DNA from 4 places in the Streptomyces sp. NPDC007084 genome. Region 3 is predicted to be linked to each of the others. Evidence: riboswitches for the same ligand, from Rfam matches in the RefSeq annotation. Region 3 holds a riboswitch; each other region holds the start of a gene.
The links. A riboswitch is a leader RNA that binds a small molecule or an ion and turns the genes downstream of it on or off. The one in region 3 is predicted to bind cobalamin.
Positions count from the first base shown of each region.

Region 1: another riboswitch for cobalamin. It lies ahead of AB0912_RS06770 (CbtB-domain containing protein); the one in region 3 lies ahead of AB0912_RS05100 (ribonucleoside-diphosphate reductase subunit alpha).
Region 2: another riboswitch for cobalamin. It lies ahead of AB0912_RS32790 (cobalamin biosynthesis protein); the one in region 3 lies ahead of AB0912_RS05100 (ribonucleoside-diphosphate reductase subunit alpha).
Region 4: another riboswitch for cobalamin. It lies ahead of metE (5-methyltetrahydropteroyltriglutamate--homocysteine S-methyltransferase); the one in region 3 lies ahead of AB0912_RS05100 (ribonucleoside-diphosphate reductase subunit alpha).

Region 1 covers NZ_JBEYFY010000005.1:86,551-91,861, reverse strand. Annotated here, with positions in the region: gene AB0912_RS06790 (cupin domain-containing protein) at 111-620, shown strand; partial or broken gene AB0912_RS06785 (acyl-CoA dehydrogenase family protein) at 704-1,116, shown strand; gene AB0912_RS06780 (enoyl-CoA hydratase/isomerase family protein) at 1,113-2,204, shown strand; partial or broken gene AB0912_RS06775 (3-hydroxyisobutyrate dehydrogenase) at 2,351-2,506, shown strand; cobalamin riboswitch at 2,620-2,764, shown strand; gene AB0912_RS06770 (CbtB-domain containing protein) at 2,802-3,023, shown strand; gene AB0912_RS06765 (CbtA family protein) at 3,046-3,804, shown strand; gene AB0912_RS06760 (3-hydroxybutyryl-CoA dehydrogenase) at 3,923-4,792, opposite strand; gene aceB (malate synthase A) at 4,789-5,311, opposite strand, start outside.
Region 2 covers NZ_JBEYFY010000074.1:20,676-25,986, reverse strand. Annotated here, with positions in the region: gene AB0912_RS32795 (cobyric acid synthase) at 1-774, opposite strand, end outside; gene AB0912_RS32790 (cobalamin biosynthesis protein) at 771-1,754, opposite strand; cobalamin riboswitch at 1,860-2,004, opposite strand; gene AB0912_RS32785 (hypothetical protein) at 2,142-2,360, opposite strand; gene AB0912_RS32780 (inorganic phosphate transporter) at 2,381-3,619, opposite strand; gene AB0912_RS32775 (class II aldolase/adducin family protein) at 4,066-4,902, shown strand; gene AB0912_RS32770 (hypothetical protein) at 5,016-5,311, shown strand, end outside.
Region 3 covers NZ_JBEYFY010000004.1:5,475-10,785, forward strand. Annotated here, with positions in the region: gene AB0912_RS05085 (GntR family transcriptional regulator) at 88-852, shown strand; gene AB0912_RS05090 (DUF3311 domain-containing protein) at 1,048-1,314, shown strand; gene mctP (monocarboxylate uptake permease MctP) at 1,311-2,921, shown strand; cobalamin riboswitch at 3,268-3,454, shown strand; gene AB0912_RS05100 (ribonucleoside-diphosphate reductase subunit alpha) at 3,589-5,311, shown strand, end outside.
Region 4 covers NZ_JBEYFY010000078.1:5,988-11,298, reverse strand. Annotated here, with positions in the region: gene AB0912_RS33320 (WHG domain-containing protein) at 1-259, shown strand, start outside; gene AB0912_RS33315 (GDSL-type esterase/lipase family protein) at 628-1,812, shown strand; cobalamin riboswitch at 1,902-2,121, shown strand; gene metE (5-methyltetrahydropteroyltriglutamate--homocysteine S-methyltransferase) at 2,281-4,608, shown strand; gene AB0912_RS33305 (oxidoreductase) at 4,710-5,311, shown strand, end outside.

The DNA of each region.
Region 1 (5,311 bases), on a different contig from region 3:
CGCGGGGGCCTCCACCGCTTCCGCACCTACATTGCGGGAACATTGCCGCAGGTGACGGGTAATGGACACCTCTTGACATCCTTTTCGGGGCGGCTCTAGCGTCGCCCCACATGAGCCAGCCGCTGACGACCCCCGGTGAAGGTTTCCACCCCCATCTCCCGGACACCGCGGGCGAGTCCCTGCCGCCCCTGCGGACCCGTCTGCACCACATCCGCGCCGACGCGCTCGACGGTGACACCGCGCAGACCGGCGGCATGCGCCGGTTCGCCGCCGTCAGCGGCCACACGGTGGGCTCCGAGAAGCTGTGGATGGGCCAGACCCACGTCGCCCCCGCCACCTCGTCCTCGGACCACCACCACGGCGCGTCCGAGACCGCCATCTACGTGGTGAGCGGGCACCCCGAGTTCGTCTTCCTCGACGGAACCGGCGCCGAGCCCGAGGAGATCCGGCTGCGCACCTCGCCCGGCGACTACATCTTCGTACCGCCGTTCGTCCCGCACCGCGAGGAGAACCCCGACCCGGCGGAGGAGGCCGTCGTCGTCATCGCCCGCAGCACCCAGGAGGCGATCGTGGTCAACCTGCCCCAGCTTTACGTGCTGACGGCGGACGACGAAGGCTGAACCTCCGCACCTCGGGGGTGGCGCGACACGGAGTGCTCTTCCCGCCGCCGGGCGGGACCCGCTTTCCCGGCCGTCGGGCGATCCGCGTCCGCGTCACCGCCCGCACCCTCGGGCTGCGGCACGCGTTCGACGCCGATCACATCGCGGCGATCGGCAACAGGACCCGCAAGCTCCTGGGGGAGGGGTGGTGCCACCGGGGGAGGGGTGGTGCCACCGAACTCGCCGCCGCCCGCGCCCTGGTGCGCCAGGCCGCGCGGCCCCTGGACGCCGGTGACCCCGGGCGCCGTACCTGTGCGCCATGGCGAAGCGCTTCGCCATCGACACGGGCCACGCGGTCGCGGAACGGGCCCCGCGACTGCGTGGAGGATAGGGGCACCTGAGCGAGTACGGCATCGAGAAGATCGTCCGTGACCCGCGTGCCCACCAGACCCTGGAAGGAACCAACGAGATCATGCGCGTCATCGTGGCCCGCGGCCTGACGGAGGCCCTCGGATGAGCGGAACCGACACCCCGGCCGCCGCCGACCCCGTCCTGCTGCACACCGACGGCCGGGCCGCCCACATCACCCTCAACCGGCCCCGCGCCCTCAACGCCCTGAACCACGCCATGGTCCGCCGGATCGACCAGGCCCTCACCGCCTGGGAGCACGACCCGGCCGTACGGACCGTCGTCATCACCGGCGCCGGGGAACGCGGCCTGTGCGCGGGCGGCGACATCCGGGTCGTGCACGACGACGCGCGCGACGGGGACGGCACCGCGTCCGCCGCGTTCTGGCGCGACGAGTACCGCCTCAACGCCCGGATCGCCCGCTACCCCAAGCCCTACGTCGCCCTCATGGACGGCATCGTGATGGGCGGCGGCGTCGGCGTCTCCGCGCACGGCAGCGTCCGCGTCGTCACCGAGCGGTCCCGGATCGCCATGCCCGAGACCGGCATCGGCTTCGTGCCCGACGTCGGCGGCACCTACCTGCTTGCCCTCGCCCCCGGCGAGCTGGGCACCCATCTCGCCCTCACCGGCACATCGGTCACCGCGGGCGACGCCCTGCTGTGCGGCCTCGCCGACCACTTCGTGCCGTCCGCCGCGCTCCCCGCGCTGGTCGCCGACCTCGCCGGCCTGCCGGTACGGGAAGCCCTGGCCCGGCACGTACAGCCGCCGCCACCCGCGGAGCTGACGGAGCGCCGTGAGTGGATCGACGCCTGCTACCGCGCCGACACCGTGGAGGAGATCGTGCGCCGGCTGCTCGCCGTAGGCGACCCGGCTGCCAAGGAGGCGGCCGGGACCCTGCTCGCCCACTCGCCCACCGCCGTGAAGACCACCCTGGCCTCGGTGCGCCGGGCCCGGCGGCTCGGGCCGCTTGAGCGCGTCCTCGACCAGGAGTACCGCGTCTCCTGCGCCCTGCTGTCCGCCCATGACCTGGTCGAGGGCATCCGGGCCCGGATCATCGACAAGGACCGCGACCCGCACTGGTCCCCGGCCACCCTCGCCGAGGTCACCGACGCCGACGTCGAGCGCTTCTTCGCTCCCCTCGGGGACCGCGAACTCGGGCTCGCCGGACCCAGCACCGCCGCGGAGCGGGCCTGGTGACCCGCACCGTCGCGTTCATCGGACTCGGACACATGGACGGGCCCAAGGCCGAGAACCCCGTCAAGGCCGAGAACCCCGTCAAGGCCGAGAACCTCGTCAAGGCCGCGAACCTCGTCAAGGCCGGACACCGCCTCCGCGGACACGACCTCGCGGCCGGCGCGGCGCGCGCCGGCGGAGTGCGCGCCGAACTCCGCCTCCGTGCCACCGAGTTGTACGCGCGGTACGCCGAACGCGTCGGAGCGGCCGAGGACTTCTCCGGCGTCGTCCGGGCCATCAGGGAGCGTGGCGCCGCGCGCGCGTGACCACGCCGCCGGCCGACCGCGGCTGCCCCGGGACCGTGCCCGCGGCCCCGGCGGACCGTGTCACCTGGTGCGAGAGGAAGATCACGCCAGGTGGCACGGTCTTGGCCAGGTACCCGTCACGCGGTACCGTCGGTGCGATATCGATGACGTCAGAACGGAAGCCGGTGGGAATCCGGCACGGTCGCGCCACTGTGAACGAGACGCCCCAGTCCGCTGGACGCCTCGCAAGTCAGACCCGTAGACGTCATCCAGTGCACCACCGAGATGGGACGCGAACTCCCGAGGAGGTCCTGCCATGGCGCAGACCGTCGCTCCGCCGACAGCCACCACCCCCGTCGTTCCCGCCAAGCTGCCGCTCAAGGCGATAGCACCCTGGGCGGTCTTCTTCGGCATCCTGATGCTGGTCCTGCTGTACTTCGTCGGCGCCGAACAGGGCGCCACCTCCGTCGTCTCGGGCGAGGACGTCCACGAGTGGGTGCACGACGCCCGCCACCTGCTCGGATTCCCCTGCCACTGACGCGAGAGACAAGCACCTGCCCATGAACTCCGCAACGGTAAGAAACCTCCTGGTCCGCGGCATGCTCGCGGGCCTCGGAGCAGGCGTCCTCGCCCTGGTCGTGGCCTACTTCCTCGGCGAGCCGAACGTCGACAGCGCGATCGGCTTCGAGGAGGCGCACGCCCCGGCGCACGAGCACGAGGTCGAACTCGTCTCCCGCAGCCTCCAGTCCACCGCGGGCCTCGCCACCGGCGTCCTGCTCTACGGCATCGCCTTCGGCGGCATCGCGGCCCTGGCGTACTGCTTCGCCCTCGGCCGCGTCGGCCGGTTCGGCGCCCGCGCGACCGCGCTCCTGCTCTCGGGCTGCGCGCTGCTCGCCGTGTACGTCGTGCCGTTCCTGAAGTACCCGGCCAACCCGCCGTCAGTCGGCGACCCCGACACCATCGGCAAGCGGACCACCCTGTACTTCCTGATGATGGTCCTCAGCGTGCTGCTGGCCGTCGCCGCCACCATCCTCGGCAAGCGGCTCGCCCCGAGGCTCGGCAACTGGAACGCGACGGTCGTCGCCGTGCTCGCCTTCGCCGTCGTGATCGGCCTGGCGTACGAGTTCCTGCCCGTGATCAACGAGGTCCCCAAGGACTTCCCCGCCACGCTGCTCTGGCGCTTCCGGCTCTCCGCGCTCGCCATGCAGGCCGCCCTGTGGGGCGGATTCGGGCTCGTCTTCGGTGAGTTGGCCCAACGCCTGCTGGAACCCAAGCCCGCGGCGGTCCCCTCCGGCCGGACGGTTCCGGCCGCGAACTGATCACTTCAGGACCAGGACACAAGCGCAACGCGAGAAGGCCTCTCGGGCCCGCCCGGGGGCCTTCTCGCGTTCCCGTACCCTCCGAACCCCCGGGAGGAGGGACGCGCCGCCAGGTCGCTCAGTCCTGCCCGTACACGTGGAACCCCCGGCCGGACTTGCGGCCCAGCAGGCCCGCCTCGACCATCCGCTGGAGCAGCGGGGGAGGGGCGTAGAGGGGCTCCCTGAACTCGTCGTAGAGGGACTCGGCGATCGAGGCGACCGTGTCGAGCCCGATCATGTCCGCCAGTTTGAGCGGGCCCATCGGATGGGCGCAGCCCAGCTCCATGCCGGCGTCGATGTCGGCCGCGGTGGCGAAGCCGGACTCCGCCATCCGGACGGCGGCCAGCAGATACGGGACGAGGAGGGCGTTGACGACGAAGCCGGCCCGGTCGCGGGAGCGTACGACCGTCTTGCCGAGGGTGCCGGTGGCGAAGGCCTCCACGGCGGCCACCGTGTCCGCGGACGTGTGCAGCGAGGCCACCACCTCCACCAGCGGCAGCACCGGGACCGGGTTGAAGAAGTGCAGGCCCACCACCCGGTCGGCGCGGCCGGTGGCCATGCCCAGGCGCATCACCGGCAGCGAGGACGTGTTCGTCGCGAGGACCGCCGCCGGGTCCTGGACGATCTTGTCGAGCGCGGCGAACACCTCGGTCTTGGCGGCGGCGTTCTCGACGACGGCCTCGACCACGAGTTGGCGGTCGGCCAGGTCGTCCAGACTCCCGGTGAAGACCATCCGGTCGAGCGCCTCCCGCGCCGCCTCCCGTTCCAGCCTGCCCCGGCGCACCGCACGGTCGAGCGAGGCCGCGACCCGCTCCCGCGCCCCGCGCGCGGCCGTCGCGTCCGCCTCGCACACCACCGTGTCCAGGCCGGCCCGCGCGCAGACCTCGGCGATCCCCGCGCCCATCTGCCCGGCGCCGACGACACCGACGCGCTCGACGGCGGCGGTCACGACCGGGGCTCCGCGTGCCGCACGAGGTGGCCGGCGTAGGCGTCCGGCGTGAAGAAGAGCGGCAACTCGCCGGACAGGGCGGTGCGTTCGAACAGACCGCGCACCGCGTCCAGGCCGGCCCACGGGAACTCGGCGCCCAGCGCCGCCAGTTCCTCGTCCAGCACGTCGAGCACGGTCATCCGGTCGATCACCCGGTGCCGCAGCCACTGCCAGATCTGCACCCGGGCGATCTCCGCGGTGGCCGCGTCCTCCATGAGGCCGTACAGGGCGACGGCACCCCGTCCGTTCATCCAGGCCGCGTAATAGCGCAGCGCCACCGCGATGTTGACGCGCACCCCCTCCGGTGTCGGCGGGCCGCCGATCCGGCGCACCGAGAGCAGGTCAGCGGCGGTGACCTTGACGTCGTCCCGGGTGCGGTCGATCTGGTCGGGCCGGTCCCGCAGCACCCCGTCGAACACCTCACGGCACACCGGCACGAGCCCCGGATGCGCCACCCAGGAACCGTCGAAGCCGTCCTCC
Region 2 (5,311 bases), on a different contig from region 3:
CCGCAGCCCGTCCTCCTCGTCGATGCCCAGCCCGTGCCGGAAGGGCAGCACGCCGTAGGTGCGGCGGCCGGTGAGACCGCGCAGCATGTCGAGGCCGGGCTCCAGCAAACCGACGTCGCCGCGGAACTTGTTCACGATGAACCCGGCGACGAGCGCCTGGTCCTCGGGCGAGAGCAGGGCGACCGTGCCGAAGAAGGAGGCGAACACCCCGCCCCGGTCGATGTCGCCGACGACGAGCACGGGCAGCCCGGCGTTCCGCGCGACCCCCATGTTGACGATGTCGGTGCGCCGCAGATTGATCTCGGCCGGGCTGCCGGCCCCCTCACAGATCACCGCGTCATACGTGCCCCGCAACCGGTCCAGACAGTCGAGAACCGTCCCGAGCAGTGCCTCCCGGCCGCCCCCGCGCAGGTCACCGCCCGGCGGCGCGCCCTCCGAGGGCTCCTGGCCCGGTCTCCCGAAGAAGCCGCGGGCGCTCATCTCGCCGACCGGCCTGCCCAGCAGGACGACCTGGCTGGTGCGGTCGCCGCCCGGCTTGAGCAGCACCGGGTTCATCAGCGCGGCCGGCTCCACGCGGGCGGCCTGGGCCTGCATGGCCTGGGCGCGCCCGATCTCGGCACCCTCCCGGGTGACGAACGAGTTCAGGGACATGTTCTGCGCCTTGAACGGCGCGACCTTCACCCCCTGGCGCACCAGCCACCGGCAGATCCCGGCGGTCACCACGCTCTTGCCGGCGTCGGAGGTGGTCCCCGCGACCAGCAGTCCGCCGCTCATGCCGTACGCCCCCTTCGGACCGGCCGTGCGGCGGCCTTCGCCCCCGGCCTTCGGGACAGCAGGACGCGTCCGGCGACGCTGACGCCGAGCGCCAGCCAGCCGACGCGCCGGGACAGCCGTACGGCCCGCTCGATGTCCGCGACCCGCACCGCGCGCCCGTCCCCGTTGAGCACCGGCCGGTGTTCGACCCGGCCCGCGTACGAGAGGGTGCCGCCGAGCCGTACGCCGAGCGCGCCGGCGAAGGAGGCCTCCACCGGACCGGCGTTGGGGCTCGGGTGCTTGCGGGCGTCGGCGCGCCAGGCCCGTACGGCACCGCGCGGGTCGCCGCCGGCGACGGCCGCGAGGACGGCGGTCAGCCGGGCCCCCGGCCAGCCCGCGAGGTCGTCGAGCCGGGCGGAGGCCCAGCCGTAGCGGCGGTGGCGGGGGGACTTGTGGCCGACCATCGCGTCGAGCGTGTTCACGGCGCGGAAGGCGACGAGGCCGGGCACCCCGGCGGCGGCGCCCCAGACCAGGGCGCCGACCACGGCGTCGGAGGTGTTCTCGGCGACGGACTCGACCACCGCGCGGGCGACGCCGTCGGCGTCCAGCGCCTGCGGGTCGCGCCCGCACAGACGCGGCAGGCGCTCCTGGGCGACGTCGAGATCACCGGCCGCGAGCGCGCCGCCGATCGCGCGCGCCTCACGGCCGAGCGAGGTCCCGCCGACGACGGCCCAGGTGGCGGCGGCGGTCAGCGCGACGGAAGCGGTCCCCGAGGGGCGCACGCAGCGGCCGGCGAGCGCGGCGATCCCGGCGGCGCCGCCTACGCAGACGAGGGTGTGCAGCGTGCCCCACCCGCGGTGGTCACGCCACAGGGTCCGCTCCACGGCCGTGGCCGCCCGCCCGAACGCGGCGACCGGATGCCCTCGGCGGGGATCGCCGAGCAGCAGGTCGCCCAGGAGGCCGGCGGCGGCGCCGTACGCGAAGACGCGATCGGCCCGCACGGGGTCAGCCGGCCGTGGGGGTCGGCAGAACTCTCTGGCACAACAGGTCCGGCAACGGGCAGCCGCGCATGGCGATATGTCCTCACTCAGGGTGTCCGCGCCCTGGTTCGACGAGACCGGCGGCGAGAGTTCCTGGCTTCCCGGGAAGTTTCCTCCCCGGTGACAGTGGCGGGACCGCGCCGGATTCGCACCGGCTTCCTCACCTGCCGCCGTACTTGGCCCGGGCAGTCCACCACGCGGTGAGAACGGCCGTCAACTTGCTGTTGACCTGCGGAGGGAGAGTGTGCGAAGCCCCACACGACGGTGGGGTGCGGGACGGAGATCCGTCCCGCACCCCACCGTGAAGTGCTGCCCGACAACGGCCCGTTCGGGGCTGTTCGTCCCGGGTTACTTGCTCATGATGAGCGAGATGCCGTACGCGACCGCCGCGGCGCAGGCCGCGAAGCAGACGTAGGCGCCGGTGGCCGCCGCGACGGCGGAGCCGCCCTGGGCGGACTCCTTCTTGGCGAGGCCCGCGACACCGAGGGTGAAGAGGCCGACGAGGAGCACGGTGGCCCCGAGGCTGACGCCGAACACGGACCCGAGGGCCGACCAGTCGATGTGCATGCTGTTTCTTCCTTCGGTTCTCAGGCCACGCGGGACGGCGCCGGCGGGGTCGCCGCGGGCTCGGCGGGAGCGGGGATGGTGGCCGTGAGGTCCTCGGTCACGGTGCCGGCCGGGGGCGGGGTGACGGCGGCGATGGCCGTGGTGACCACGCCGACGGGCTCCTCGGCGTTCACGTTGGTGTGGTCGATGACCTCGCGGCGCGAGCGGCGCCAGATCGCGAAGCTGGAGCCGACCAGGAAGACGGCGACGAGCGTGGTGCCCCAGGCGCCGAATCCGGTGACCCACTCGGCGAGCGCGCCGACCAGGGCGGCGGCGGGCAGCGTGAGGGCCCAGGCGACGAACATCCGGGTGGCGGTGGACCAGCGGACCACACCGCCCTTGCGGCCGAGGCCGGCGCCCATCACGGAGCCGGAGACCGCGTGCGTGGTGGAGAGGGAGAAGCCGATGTGCGAGGAGGCCAGGATGACGGTCGCGGCGCTGGTCTGGGCGGCGAAGCCCTGCTGCGGCTGGAGGTCGGTGAGGCCCTTGCCCATGGTGCGGATGATGCGCCAGCCGCCCAAATAGGTGCCGAGCGCGATCGCGAGACCGGCGGAGAGGATGACCCAGACCGGCGGGTCGGAGTCGGGCGCGACGGCGCCGCCGGCGACCAGGGCCAGGGTGATGATGCCCATCGTCTTCTGGGCGTCGTTGGTGCCGTGGGCCAGCGAGACCAGGCCCGCGGAGGCTATCTGCCCGGCGCGGTACCCCTTCTCGGTGGCCTTGCCGCCGGCGTTCTTGCCGAGCCGGTACGACAGCCGGGTGGCGAGCATCGCGGCCAGGCCGGCCACGATCGGGGCGGCGACGGCGGGCAGCAGCACCTTGCCGACCAGGACGTCCCCGTGCACCGCGCCGGTGCCGGCCGAGGCGATGGTGGCGCCGACCAGACCGCCCATCAGGGCGTGCGAGGAGCTGGACGGGAGTCCGACGAGCCATGTCACCAGGTTCCAGAGGATCGCGCCCACCAGGGCGGCGAAGATCACTTCTGGCTGGATGCCGGACTCGTCGACGAGGCCTTTGGAGATCGTGTTGGCGACCTCCACCGAGAGGAAGGCGCCGACAAGGTTCAGCACGGCGGACATGGCCACCGCGACCTTGGGCTTGAGCGCGCCGGTCGAGATGGTGGTGGCCATCGCGTTGGCGGTGTCGTGGAAACCGTTCGTGAAATCGAACACGAGAGCGGTGACGATCACGATTCCGAGGAGGAGCGTGATGTGTTCCATTTACCCAGGCTTCTGTTGGACGTCAGTGGCAGGTGGACCGTAGGCAACCTGGATGAACGGAAGATGAACTGAGCCGGGCTTTGTGGTGTCCCGAACGGCGTATCCGGATTCCGCTTGTGCCGAGGGGGAGAGGACGGGGTTCGAACGGAGCCGGAATACCGGGCTCCGGTACGGGTCGCCGGGGGTGCGCGGACCGGGCGGGGCCGGGCGCGGGGCCGGAGAGGAGATCCTGGTCACTCCAGAGCGAAGAACCTGGTCAGCCGGGGGTCACCGGGGGTCCCTGGCTCGCCCGAAGGGCGTCCGCGCCCGGTGAGTCGGCGCCGCCGCCTGACAGGATCGGGGTCACGTCCGGGCCGGCTGGTGCCGATGCCGCCGGTGGGACGGGAGGCGCGGGCGGGGCGATCGGGTGGGCGGAACGGCGGACGGGACGGTCGGAGGATCTCCACATGACGGACGAGAACGAGGGTCGGGGGCGGGGCGTGCGGGGCGTGCGGGGCGCGGAGAGTCAGGGCGAGGACGCCGGCCAGGGCCAGGGCCAGGGCGAGGGCGCGGGGGCGGGCGGGGGTGACAGGGGTGCCGGGGTGGCCGCCGGGGGCGCGGGCGTCGCGGCGGCCTGGGACGAGCTGGTCGCGACCGCCCGGCGTACCGTCACCGACGGGCTCGTCGTCGGGACCTCCGGGAACGTGTCCGTCCGCGTCGGGGACGTCATCCTGGTCACCCCCACGGGGGTGCCCTATGACCGGCTGACGCCCTCGGACGCGGTCGGGGTCGGCCTCGACGGCCGGCAGGTACTCGGATCGCTGCGTCCGACCAGCGAACTGCCGATGCACCTCGCCCTCCACCGCGAGACCGACGCCCGGGCCGTCGTCCACACCCACGCCGCCCACGCCACGGCGGTCTCGGCCCTCGTCGCCGAACTGCCGCTGATCCACTACATGGCCGGTGCCCTCGGCGGCCCGGTCCGCGTCGCCCCCTACGCCACCTACGGCACCCCCGAACTGGCCGCGAACGTGCTCCGGGCGCTCGACGGCCGTACCGCCTGCCTCCTCCAGAACCACGGCACCCTCGCCCACGGGGCCTCCCTGGACCAGACGTACGACCGCACGGCCCAACTGGAGTGGATGTGCCGCGTCTGGCTCCTGTCCTCCTCGGTCCCCGGCCTGCCCCCTCACCTGCTGTCCCCCGCCCAGCTCCGGGAGGCGGGGGACCGCTTGGCGGGTTACGGGCAGCGGGGGGACGGACCGAGGGGCCAGGGGGCAGCCGGGGACGGGCTGCTGGGCTAAGGGGCAGCCGGGGCGGGCCGAGGCGCCAGGGGGCAGCCGGGGACGGGCCGACTCCCTCATCGCACGGCCCACTCCCACTGGCCGATGGCGGACTCCGCCGGGACACTGGTCGGGTGCGCACCCTAAGAGCCGCGGCAGCGGCCGTCACCGCCGCCACAGCCGCCGGCGCGGCCTCCGTGGCGGCGGGCCGGTTCGCCAGCGACGCCGCGCTGAAGACGCGTCCCGGCAAGCCCCTGCCCACCGAACCCCGGCTCACCGTGCACGCCACGACGGCGGGCGGGATCACCCTGACCCGGGCGCTCGCCTCACGGCGCCCCGGCACCTACGGCCTCGCCGCCGACGGCACCCACGCCGTCGTCGGCCCGGTCCAGGACGACACCCCCCACACCGCCGACACCGTCGTCCGCCG
Region 3 (5,311 bases):
ACACTCGCACCACGAGCCGTGCCACGATGTGAGCCGTGACCGACGGAACGTCGGTCGCTTCGGCATCCGGAGCCGGGAAGGCGGAGCATGAGCACCGACGTCAGCAGTGCGGAGAACGAGGGTGGGGCGCCCATCCGTACCGCGCGCGTGCCCAAGTACTACCGGCTCAAGAAGCACCTGCTCGACATGACGGAGACGCTGCCGCCCGGCACACCGGTCCCGCCCGAGCGCACGCTCGCCGCCGAGTTCGACACCTCGCGCACCACCGTGCGCCAGGCGCTGCAGGAACTGGTCGTCGAGGGCCGCCTCGAACGCATCCAGGGCAAGGGCACCTTCGTGGCCAAGCCCAAGGTCTCCCAGGCGCTCCAACTCACCTCGTACACCGAGGACATGCGCGCGCAGGGCCTCGAACCCACCTCGCAGCTCCTGGACATCGGCTACATCACCGCGGACGACGCGCTCGCCGGGCTGCTCGACATCTCGGCCGGCGGCCGGGTGCTGCGCATCGAGCGGCTGCGCCTGGCGAGCGGCGAGCCGATGGCGATCGAGACGACCCACCTGTCCGCCAAGCGCTTCCCTGCCCTGCGCCGCTCGCTCGTCAAGTACACCTCTCTCTACACCGCGCTCGCCGAGGTGTACGACGTCCATCTCGCCGAGGCCGAGGAGACCATCGAGACCTCGCTGGCCACCCCGCGCGAGGCCGGGCTGCTCGGCACCGACGTGGGGCTGCCCATGCTGATGCTCTCCCGGCACTCGCTGGACAAGCTGGGTGAACCGGTGGAGTGGGTGCGGTCGGTGTACCGCGGCGACCGCTACAAGTTCGTCGCCCGTCTCAAGCGCCCGACGGACTGAGGGAGTTCGGGCACCCCGCCCGGCACCCCGGCGCCGTACGCCCCGACCGCGGCCCCGCGGCGGCCTCAAGGGCCTCGCCCGCACGCACACCAAGCCTCCACACCGGCGCCGCGACCAGGGGTTCCCTAAAGCTGAGCCGTCGCCTAGATTGCCTGCGCGTTACACAGGTGATCGCGAGGGGACGGAGCCGCCGTTATGTCAGACCTGCCCGAAGTGAAACCACCGGTGGTGACACCGGTCCGCGTGGTGATCGCGCTCTGCCTGCTCGCCCCCTTCGTGGCGATGCTGTGGGTCGGCTCCTACGCCAAGACGGACCCCACCTTCATCGGCATCCCCTTCTTCTACTGGTACCAGATGCTGTGGGTGCTGCTCTCCACCGCGCTGACGGTGACCGCGCACCAGCTCTGGCGGCGTGACCAGCGGACCCGCGCGGCCAAGGCCAAGGGAGGTGCCGGAGCATGAACGACGGTGTGAACGGCGTCGCCCTCGGCGTCTTCGTCTTCTTCTTCGTGGCCGTCACGGTCATGGGATTCCTGGCCGCCCGCTGGCGCAGGGCCGACAACGAGCACAGCCTCGACGAATGGGGCCTGGGCGGACGGTCGTTCGGGACCTGGGTCACCTGGTTCCTGCTCGGCGGCGACCTCTACACGGCGTACACCTTCGTCGCCGTCCCCGCGGCGATCTACGCGGCGGGCGCGGCCGGCTTCTTCGCCGTGCCGTACACGATCCTGGTGTACCCGCTGATCTTCACCTTCCTGCCCCGCCTCTGGTCGGTCTCGCACAAGCACGGCTATGTGACGACCTCGGACTTCGTGCGCGGCCGGTTCGGCTCCAAGAGCCTGTCGCTGGCGGTCGCCGTCACCGGCATCCTCGCGACCATGCCGTACATCGCGCTCCAGCTCGTCGGCATCCAGGCCGTCCTGGACGTGATGGGGGTGGGCGGCGGCGAGAACACCAACTGGTTCGTCAAGGACCTGCCGCTGCTCATCGCCTTCGGTGTGCTGGCCGCGTACACCTACTCCTCGGGGCTGCGGGCCCCGGCGCTGATCGCGTTCGTGAAGGACACCCTGATCTACATCGTGATCGCGGTGGCCATCATCTACATCCCGATCAAGCTCGGCGGCTTCGACGAGATCTTCAAGGCGGCGGGCGACAAGTACACGGCGGCCGGGGCCGGCGGGGTCGTGCCGCCCGCGGCGGGCCAGTGGACCTACGCCACGCTCGCGCTGGGTTCGGCGCTCGCCCTGTTCATGTATCCGCACTCCATCACCGCGACGCTGTCCAGCCGCAGCCGCGAGGTGATCCGCCGCAACACGACGATCCTGCCCCTCTACTCGCTGATGCTGGGCCTGCTCGCCCTGCTCGGGTTCATGGCCATCGCGGCCGGCGTGAAGGTGCAGAACGGGCAGCTCGCCATCCCGCAGCTCTTCGAGAACATGTTCCCGGACTGGTTCGCGGGCGTGGCCTTCGCCGCCATCGGCATCGGGGCGCTCGTCCCGGCGGCCATCATGTCGATCGCCGCCGCGAACCTCTTCACCCGCAACATCTACAAGGACTTCATCAAGCCGGACGCGACCCCGAAGCAGGAGACCCGCGTCTCCAAGATCGTCTCGCTGCTGGTGAAGGTGGGCGCGCTGGTCTTCGTCCTGACGATGGACAAGACGGTCGCGATCAACTTCCAGCTGCTGGGCGGCATCTGGATTCTCCAGACCTTCCCGGCGCTGGTCGGCGGCCTGTTCACCCGCTGGTTCCACCGCTGGGCGCTGCTCGCGGGCTGGGCGGTCGGCATGGTCTACGGCACGCTCGCCGCCTACGGGGTGGCCTCGCCGACCCAGAAGCACTTCGGCGGCAGCTCGAAGGAGATCCCGGGCATCGGCGAGATCGGCTACATCGGCCTGACCGCGTTCGTCCTGAACGTGGTCGTCTCCGTCGTCCTCACCTTCGCCCTGCGCGCGTTCAAGGCCCCCGACGGCATCGACGAGACCTCGCCCGAGGACTACACCGCCGACGCGGGCGACCCCGGCGTCCAGGTGGAGCTTCCGCCGGCCACGGCGGGCGCCGGCCACTAGGGGAAACGCCTGCCCCTGCGAGAGGGCGCCCGCCTCACCGGGAGGGCGCCTCACCAGGAGGGCGCCCTGTCTCACCGGGAGGGGGATCGCCCCACCGAGAGAGGGGCAGGGCAAGGCAGCCGAGGACGGGCCGCCGGTCGCGAACCGGCGGCCCGTCGCCGTGCCCGTCCGGGGCCCTCCCCGCCCCCGGCTACTCCCCGCCCGGCCCCTCTCCCCGGCCAGTCCCCCTCGCCCCGGCCAGTCCCTCCCCCGCCGCGTCCGGGCCCCGTTCGGCGGCCGGGCCACATCCGGCCGCTCACCTACGAGTTGACCCCCCGGCACACTCCGTAGCGCTCTCCGGCACCGACACGACACAACATGTGGGGGTGCTCCCTGGGCCCGGCACAAGATGTATGCTCATGCTCGCTGTCGCCGCAGGGGAATCCGGTGCGAATCCGGAACTGTCCCGCAACGGTGTACTTGTGCGTGTTCGCGTATTGGGCGTGCCCGCGTACGTGTCAGTCCGAGGACCTGCCGACAGCGCACCCCGGCCACCCGGCCCGGGTGCCGACGACGTCCGGGCCTCGCGGAATGGGCCGGTGGACGCGGTGCGCTGGCTGCCCAGAAGCGTTTCCGTGTGCCCCCGTGCTCCCCGAAAGGCCCCGTGCCGAGCGAGGGAGAGCCCCACGTGACCATCGCGCCAGCAGATCCGGCTTCAGTGACCGAGCACCAGGCCCCGGTGGAGACCGACGGCCCCGGAGCCGCGCTGCTGCGGACCCTGACCGACCTCACCGCCGACCTCCCCGACGCCGACCCCGGCCGGGTCGCCGCCGCGGCGCTGCGCGGCCGGTCCGCCCGCGCCGACGAGGCCGAGCTGCGCGAACTGGCCACGGAGGCGGCGGCCGGACTCATCTCCGAGGACCCCGTCTACTCCCGGCTGGCCGCCCGGCTACTCACCATCAGCATCGCCGCGGAGGCCGCCTCCCAGGGCGTGACGACCTTCTCCGAGTCGGTCGCCGTCGGCCACCGCGAGGGCCTGATCGCCGACCGCACCGCCGAGTTCGTCCGGCTGCACACCGCCCGGCTCGACGCGCTGATCGACCCGGCCGGCGACGACCGCTTCGGCTACTTCGGCCTGCGGACGCTGCACAGCCGTTACCTGCTGCGCCACCCCATCACCCGCAAGGTCGTCGAGACGCCCCAGCACTTCATGCTGCGGGTCGCCTCCGGCCTCGCCGAGGACGACACGGTCCACGCCGTGGACGAAGTCTCCGCGCTCTACGGGCTCATGAGCCGGCTCGACTACCTCCCGTCCTCCCCCACGCTCTTCAACTCCGGTACGCGGCACCCCCAGATGTCGTCCTGCTACCTCCTCGACTCCCCGCTGGACGAGCTGGACTCCATCTACGACCGCTACCACCAGGTCGCCCGGCTGTCGAAGCACGCCGGCGGCATCGGTCTCTCGTACTCCCGCATCCGTTCGCGCGGTTCGCTGATCCGCGGCACCAACGGCCACTCCAACGGCATCGTCCCGTTCCTCAAGACGCTCGACGCCTCGGTCGCCGCGGTGAACCAGGGCGGCCGGCGCAAGGGCGCGGCGGCGGTGTACCTGGAGACCTGGCACTCCGACATCGAGGAGTTTCTGGAGCTGCGCGACAACACCGGTGAGGACGCCCGGCGTACGCACAACCTGAACCTCGCGCACTGGATTCCGGACGAGTTCATGCGCCGGGTGAACGAGGACGGCGTGTGGTCGCTGTTCTCCCCGGCGGACGTGCCCGAGCTGGTCGACCTGTGGGGCGACGAGTTCGACGCCGCGTACCGCAAGGCCGAGGAAGCGGGCCTCGCCAAGAAGACCATCCCGGCCCGCGATCTGTACGGCCGCATGATGCGCACCCTCGCGCAGACCGGCAACGGCTGGATGACCTTCAAGGACGCCGCCAACCGCACCGCCAACCAGACGGCGGAGCCCGGCCACACCGTCCACTCCTCGAACCTGTGCACCGAGATCCTGGAGGTCACGGACGACGGGGAGACCGCGGTCTGCAACCTGGGCTCGGTCAACCTCGGCGCGTTCGTCGTCGGCGACGACATCGACTGGGAGCGGCTCGACGAGACCGTCCGCACCGCGGTCACCTTCCTCGACCGCGTGGTGGACATCAACTTCTACCCGACCGAGCAGGCCGGGCGCTCCAACTCCCGCTGGCGGCCGGTCGGTCTGGGCGCGATGGGCCTCCAGGACGTCTTCTTCAAGATGCGGCTGCCCTTCGACTCGCCGCAGGCGCGCGCCCTGTCCACCCGGATCGCCGAGCGCATCATGCTCGCCGCGTACGAGGCCTCCGCGGACCTCGCCGAGCGCAACGGCCCGCTCCCGGCCTGGGAGAAGACCCGTACCGCCCGGGGCGTGCTGC
Region 4 (5,311 bases), on a different contig from region 3:
GCTCCGGCTCGACCCGGAGACGGCCGCCGCCAGCGCGGGTGTCCGGCACGCGCAGATGACCCGGGCGATCCTGCGGGGCTACGACCTGGCGGAACCCGACCAGACCCACGCCGTCCGCATGCTGGGCAGCGTGTTCCACGGCTACGTCAGCCTGGAGCTGGCCGGAGGGTTCAGCCACAGTGCCCCCGACTCACAGGAGAGCTGGTCGCGCGTTCTGGACGCGCTGGACTCCCTGCTGCGCCACTGGCCCACGGCCTGACCGACGCGGCTGACTCGCCCGGCCGCCGGCACCTGCCCGTATCCCTCAACTCGCTGGTGGCCGAAGCCCGTTGGCATCGCGCAGGGCCCCATGCGGGCCCCACGTGGCTGACCCCCGTCGCCTCCCACGGCAGCCGCGAGGTGAGCGACAGGCGGCACGCGCCCACCACCCACGAGGCGGGACAGCCACAGGCATCCCACGACATCCACCACACACGCCGCACGACCCCTGCCAACCGTGCCAACCGCACTCCGCACAAGCCTCACAACCCGTGTGACCCGTACGCCGCCTGGCCCACGTGGACCCATGTGGCCCTTGCGACCCCGTACCCCCCATCCGTCCTCCCCCACCGACAGGCCGATGTCATCATGCAGACCCAACCCGACCCCATCACCACACCCATCACCGCCGACCTCGTGCGCGGTGCCGTCGAGCTGGAGTACACCGGGCGGGGTGTGCTGCCCCACCGGCTGCCCGCCTGGGCGCGGGCCCAGTGTGGCGACGGGCAAGTGGCGATGGCGGAGGCCCAGCCGTCGGGCGTTCGGCTGGCCTTCCGTACGCGGGCCACCACCGTCGAGCTGGACGTCCTCGCCACCAAGCGCGTCTACGTGGGCGCGCCCGCACGGCCGGACGGGCTGTACGACCTCGTCGTCGACGGCCGGCTCGCCGGTCAATCGTCCGCGCCCGGCGGCAACACCCTCACCCTCGACATGGCCACGGGATCGGCGACGACCACGCCCGGGACGGTCGGCACCGTACGGTTCGCGGACCTGCCCGCCGGGCCGAAGGACGTCGAGATCTGGCTGCCGCACAACGAGACCGCCGAGCTGGTGGGCCTGCGAGCCGACGCGCCCGTGGAGCCGGCCCAGGACCGTGGGCGGCCCGTGTGGCTGCATCACGGCAGTTCGATCAGCCAGGGTTCCGACGCGGCGAGCCCCAGCACCACCTGGCCCGCGCTCGCCGCCTCCCTGGCCGGGGTGGAACTGGTCAACCTGGGGCTGGGCGGCAGCGCCCTGCTCGACCCGTTCACCGCGCGCACCCTGCGCGACACGCCCGCCGACCTGATCAGCCTCAAGCTGGGCATCAACCTCGTCAACACCGACCTGATGCGGCTGCGGGCCTTCACCCCCGCCGTGCACGGTTTCCTCGACACCGTCCGCGAGGGCCACCCGAGCGTGCCGCTGCTCGTCGTCTCCCCCATCCTCTGCCCCATTCACGAGGAAACGCCGGGCCCCAGCCTCCCGGACCTCGGCGCGCTCGGCGAAGGCCGGCTGCGGTTCCGCGCCGCGGGCGACCCCGCCGAGCGGGCGAGCGGGAAACTGACCCTCGGGGTCATCCGCGACGAACTCGCCGCGATCGTGGCACAGCGGGCCGCCGAGGACCCGAACCTGCACTACCTCGACGGACGGGAGCTGTACGGAGAGGCGGACGCCGTCGAGCTGCCGCTGCCGGACGCGCTCCATCCGGACGCCGCGACCCACCGTCGTATCGGCGGACGGTTCGCGCGCCTCGCCTTCGACGGAACCAAGGGCTTCCCCGGGCCGGTCGCCTGAACCGGGCACCCGCGCCGAGCCGGCCGGCCGCCGCGCTCCCGGAGCCGTCCGGGATGTGGGCGGCCTGCGCGGCACCGCGCTCGTCGCATAGGCTGGCGCCCGTAGCTGGTTCGCCCCGTCCGCCAGGCGGGATGCGTCGTAAGAGGGAACCCGGTGGAAATCCGGGACTGCCCCGCAGCGGTGAGCGGGAACGACCGCCGTCATACGCACTGGGCCCGGACGGGTCTGGGAAGCGACGGCCAGTAGGTGTCCTCCGTCCGGAGGGCGTGCCCGCGAGTCCGAAGACCTGCCCGCTGCCCGTGCGCGACCATCGCGCGCGGACATCCCGGTGACCTCGTGGGCGGGTCGGCGTACATACCTGGCGGACGGCCGCGCTCCGGCGTGCGGCGTGTTCCCGCCCGGTCCGTCACCCTTCGCGCTCACGTGTCCCATCGGGATCCAGGGAGACATCTCGCGAAGGAGATTTCCGTGACAGCGAAGTCCGCAGCCGCGGCAGCACGGGCCACCGTGTACGGCTACCCCCGCCAGGGTCCGAACCGGGAACTGAAGAAGGCGATCGAGGGCTACTGGAAGGGCCGCGTCGGCGCCGACGCCCTCCGGGCCACCGCCGCGGAACTGCGCCGCTCCACCTGGCGGCAGCTCGCCGAGGCCGGTATCGCCGAAGTACCCACCGGCGACTTCTCGTACTACGACCACGTCCTGGACACCAGCGTCATGGTCGGCGCCGTCCCCGAGCGCCACCGGGACGCCGTCGCCGTCGACGCGCTCGACGGCTACTTCGCCATGGCCCGCGGTACGCAGGACGTGGCGCCGCTGGAGATGACGAAGTGGTTTGACACCAACTACCACTATCTCGTGCCCGAGTTGGGCCCGGACACCGTCTTCACCGCCGACTCGTCCAAGCAGGTCGCCGAGTTGAGGGAGGCGCTGGCGCTCGGGCTGACGGCCCGCCCGGTCCTGGTCGGACCGGTCACGTACCTCCTCCTGGCCAAGCCCGCCCCGGGCGTGGCCGCGGACTTCGACCCGCTGGCCCTGCTCGACCGGCTGCTGCCGGTCTACGCCGAGGTGCTCGCCGATCTGCGCTCCGCGGGTGCCCGGTGGGTCCAGCTCGACGAGCCCGCGCTCGTGGAGGACCGGACGACCGCCGAACTGAACGCCGCCGAACGCGCCTACCGGTTCCTCGGCGGTCTCACCGACCGGCCGAAGCTGCTCGTCGCGTCCTACTTCGACCGGCTCGGGGAGGCCCTGCCCATCCTCGCCAAAGCTCCCGTCGACGGGCTCGCCCTCGACTTCACCGGCGCTGCCGCCGCCAACCTGGACGCGCTCGCCGCCGTCGGTGGTCTGCAGGGCAAGCGGCTCGTCGCCGGTGTCGTCAACGGCCGCAACATCTGGGTCAACGACCTGGAGAACTCCCTTGCCACGCTGGGCACTTTGCTGGGCCTCGCGGACCAGGTGGACGTCGCGGCCTCCTGCTCGCTGCTGCACGTGCCGCTGGACACCGGCGTCGAGCGGGACATCGAACCGCAGGTGCTGCGCTGGCTCGCCTTCGCCCGGCAGAAGACGGCGGAGATCGTCACCCTCGCCAAGGGTCTGGCGCACGGCACGGACACCATCGCGGCCGAACTCGCCGCCAACCGGGCCGATCTCGCCGCCCGCGCGGGCTCGGCGCTCACCCACGACCCCGCCGTGCGCGCCCGCGCCGCCGCCGTCACGGCCGCCGACGCCCGCCGCTCGCAGCCGTACGCCGAGCGGTCCGCCGCCCAGCGCGCCCACCTCGGTCTGCCGCTGCTGCCGACCACCACGATCGGCTCCTTCCCGCAGACCGCCGAACTGCGCTCCGCACGGGCCGACCTGCGCACCGGACGCATCGACCTCGCCGGGTACGAGGAGCGCATCCGGGCCGAGATCGGCGAGGTCGTCTCGTTCCAGGAGAAGGCCGGGCTGGACGTCCTCGTGCACGGCGAGGCCGAACGCAACGACATGGTCCAGTACTTCGCCGAGCAGCTCACCGGCTACCTCGCCACACAGCACGGCTGGGTCCAGTCGTACGGCACCCGGTATGTGCGTCCGCCGATCCTGGCCGGCGACATCCTGCGGCCCGAGCCGATGACGGTGCGCTGGACGACGTACGCCCAGTCCCTCACCGACCGGCCCGTCAAGGGCATGCTGACCGGGCCGGTCACCATGCTCGCCTGGTCCTTCGTCCGCGACGACCAGCCGCTCGGCGACACCGCCCGGCAGGTCGCGCTCGCGCTGCGCGACGAGGTCAACGACCTTGAGGCGGCGGGGACTTCGGTCATCCAGGTGGACGAGCCCGCGCTGCGCGAGACGCTCCCGCTGCGCGCGGCCGACCGTCCCGCCTATCTGGCGTGGGCGACGGAGGCCTTCCGCCTCACCACCGCGGGTGTGCGGCCGGACACCCAGATCCACACCCACATGTGCTACGCCGAGTTCGGGGACATCGTCCAGGCCATCGACGACCTCGACGCCGACGTGATCAGCCTGGAGGCCGCGCGGTCCCACATGCAGGTCGCCGGTGAACTCGCCCGGCACGGCTACCCGCGCGAGGCCGGTCCGGGTGTCTACGACATCCACTCGCCGCGCGTGCCGAGCGCGGACGAGGCATCCGCCCTGCTACGCAAGGCACTTGAGGCCATCCCGCCGGAGCGGCTGTGGGTCAACCCGGACTGCGGGCTGAAGACCCGCGGCTGGCCCGAGACCCGCGCGTCGCTGGAGAACCTGGTCGCCGCCGCCCGCACGGTGCGCGCGGAGCTGTCCGAGCCGTCCGGGTCCTGATCCGCCGCGGACCGACGGCCGAAGGGAGCGCCTTCCTCAGCCCCTCCGGCCGTCGGCCGTGTTCCCCGTTCGGGTCCGCACCCCGTACTAGGGTGACGATCATGACGACGGAACGATGGGCGCTGGGCGGCGACTTGGACGTCGCGCGCGTCGGCTACGGAACCATGAAACTGACCGGCTGGCCGCGCGGTGACCGCCCCGGCCGGGAGACCGCGCTCCGCGTGCTGCGCCGCGCGGTGGAGCGCGGCGTGAACCATCTGGACACCTCGTACTACTACGACCGGGACGGGGTGTCGGCCAACGAACTGATCCGGGAGGCGCTCTACCCGTACCCGGACGACCTGGTGATCGTCACCAAGGTGGGCGCGCTGGTCGAGGGGTCCGACATCGCGCTGCCCGCCGAGCGGATGACCGGTCTCACCCCCGACAACCTGCGGCGCGGCGTCGAGGCCAACCTCCGCTCGCTGGGGCTGGACCGGCTCGACGTGGTGAACCTGCGTCTCGGCGACCTCGACCGGTCCGGGGTCTGTCTGGCCGAACCCCTGGAGGCGCTGCTCGCGTTGCGCGACGAGGGCCTGATCCGTCACCTCGGCGTCTCGAACGTCACGGCGGAGGAGTTCGAGACCGCCCGCGCGATCGCGCCGATCGTCTGTGTCCAGAACCTCTACAACCTGTCCCGGCGGGACGACGACCCCCTCGTCGA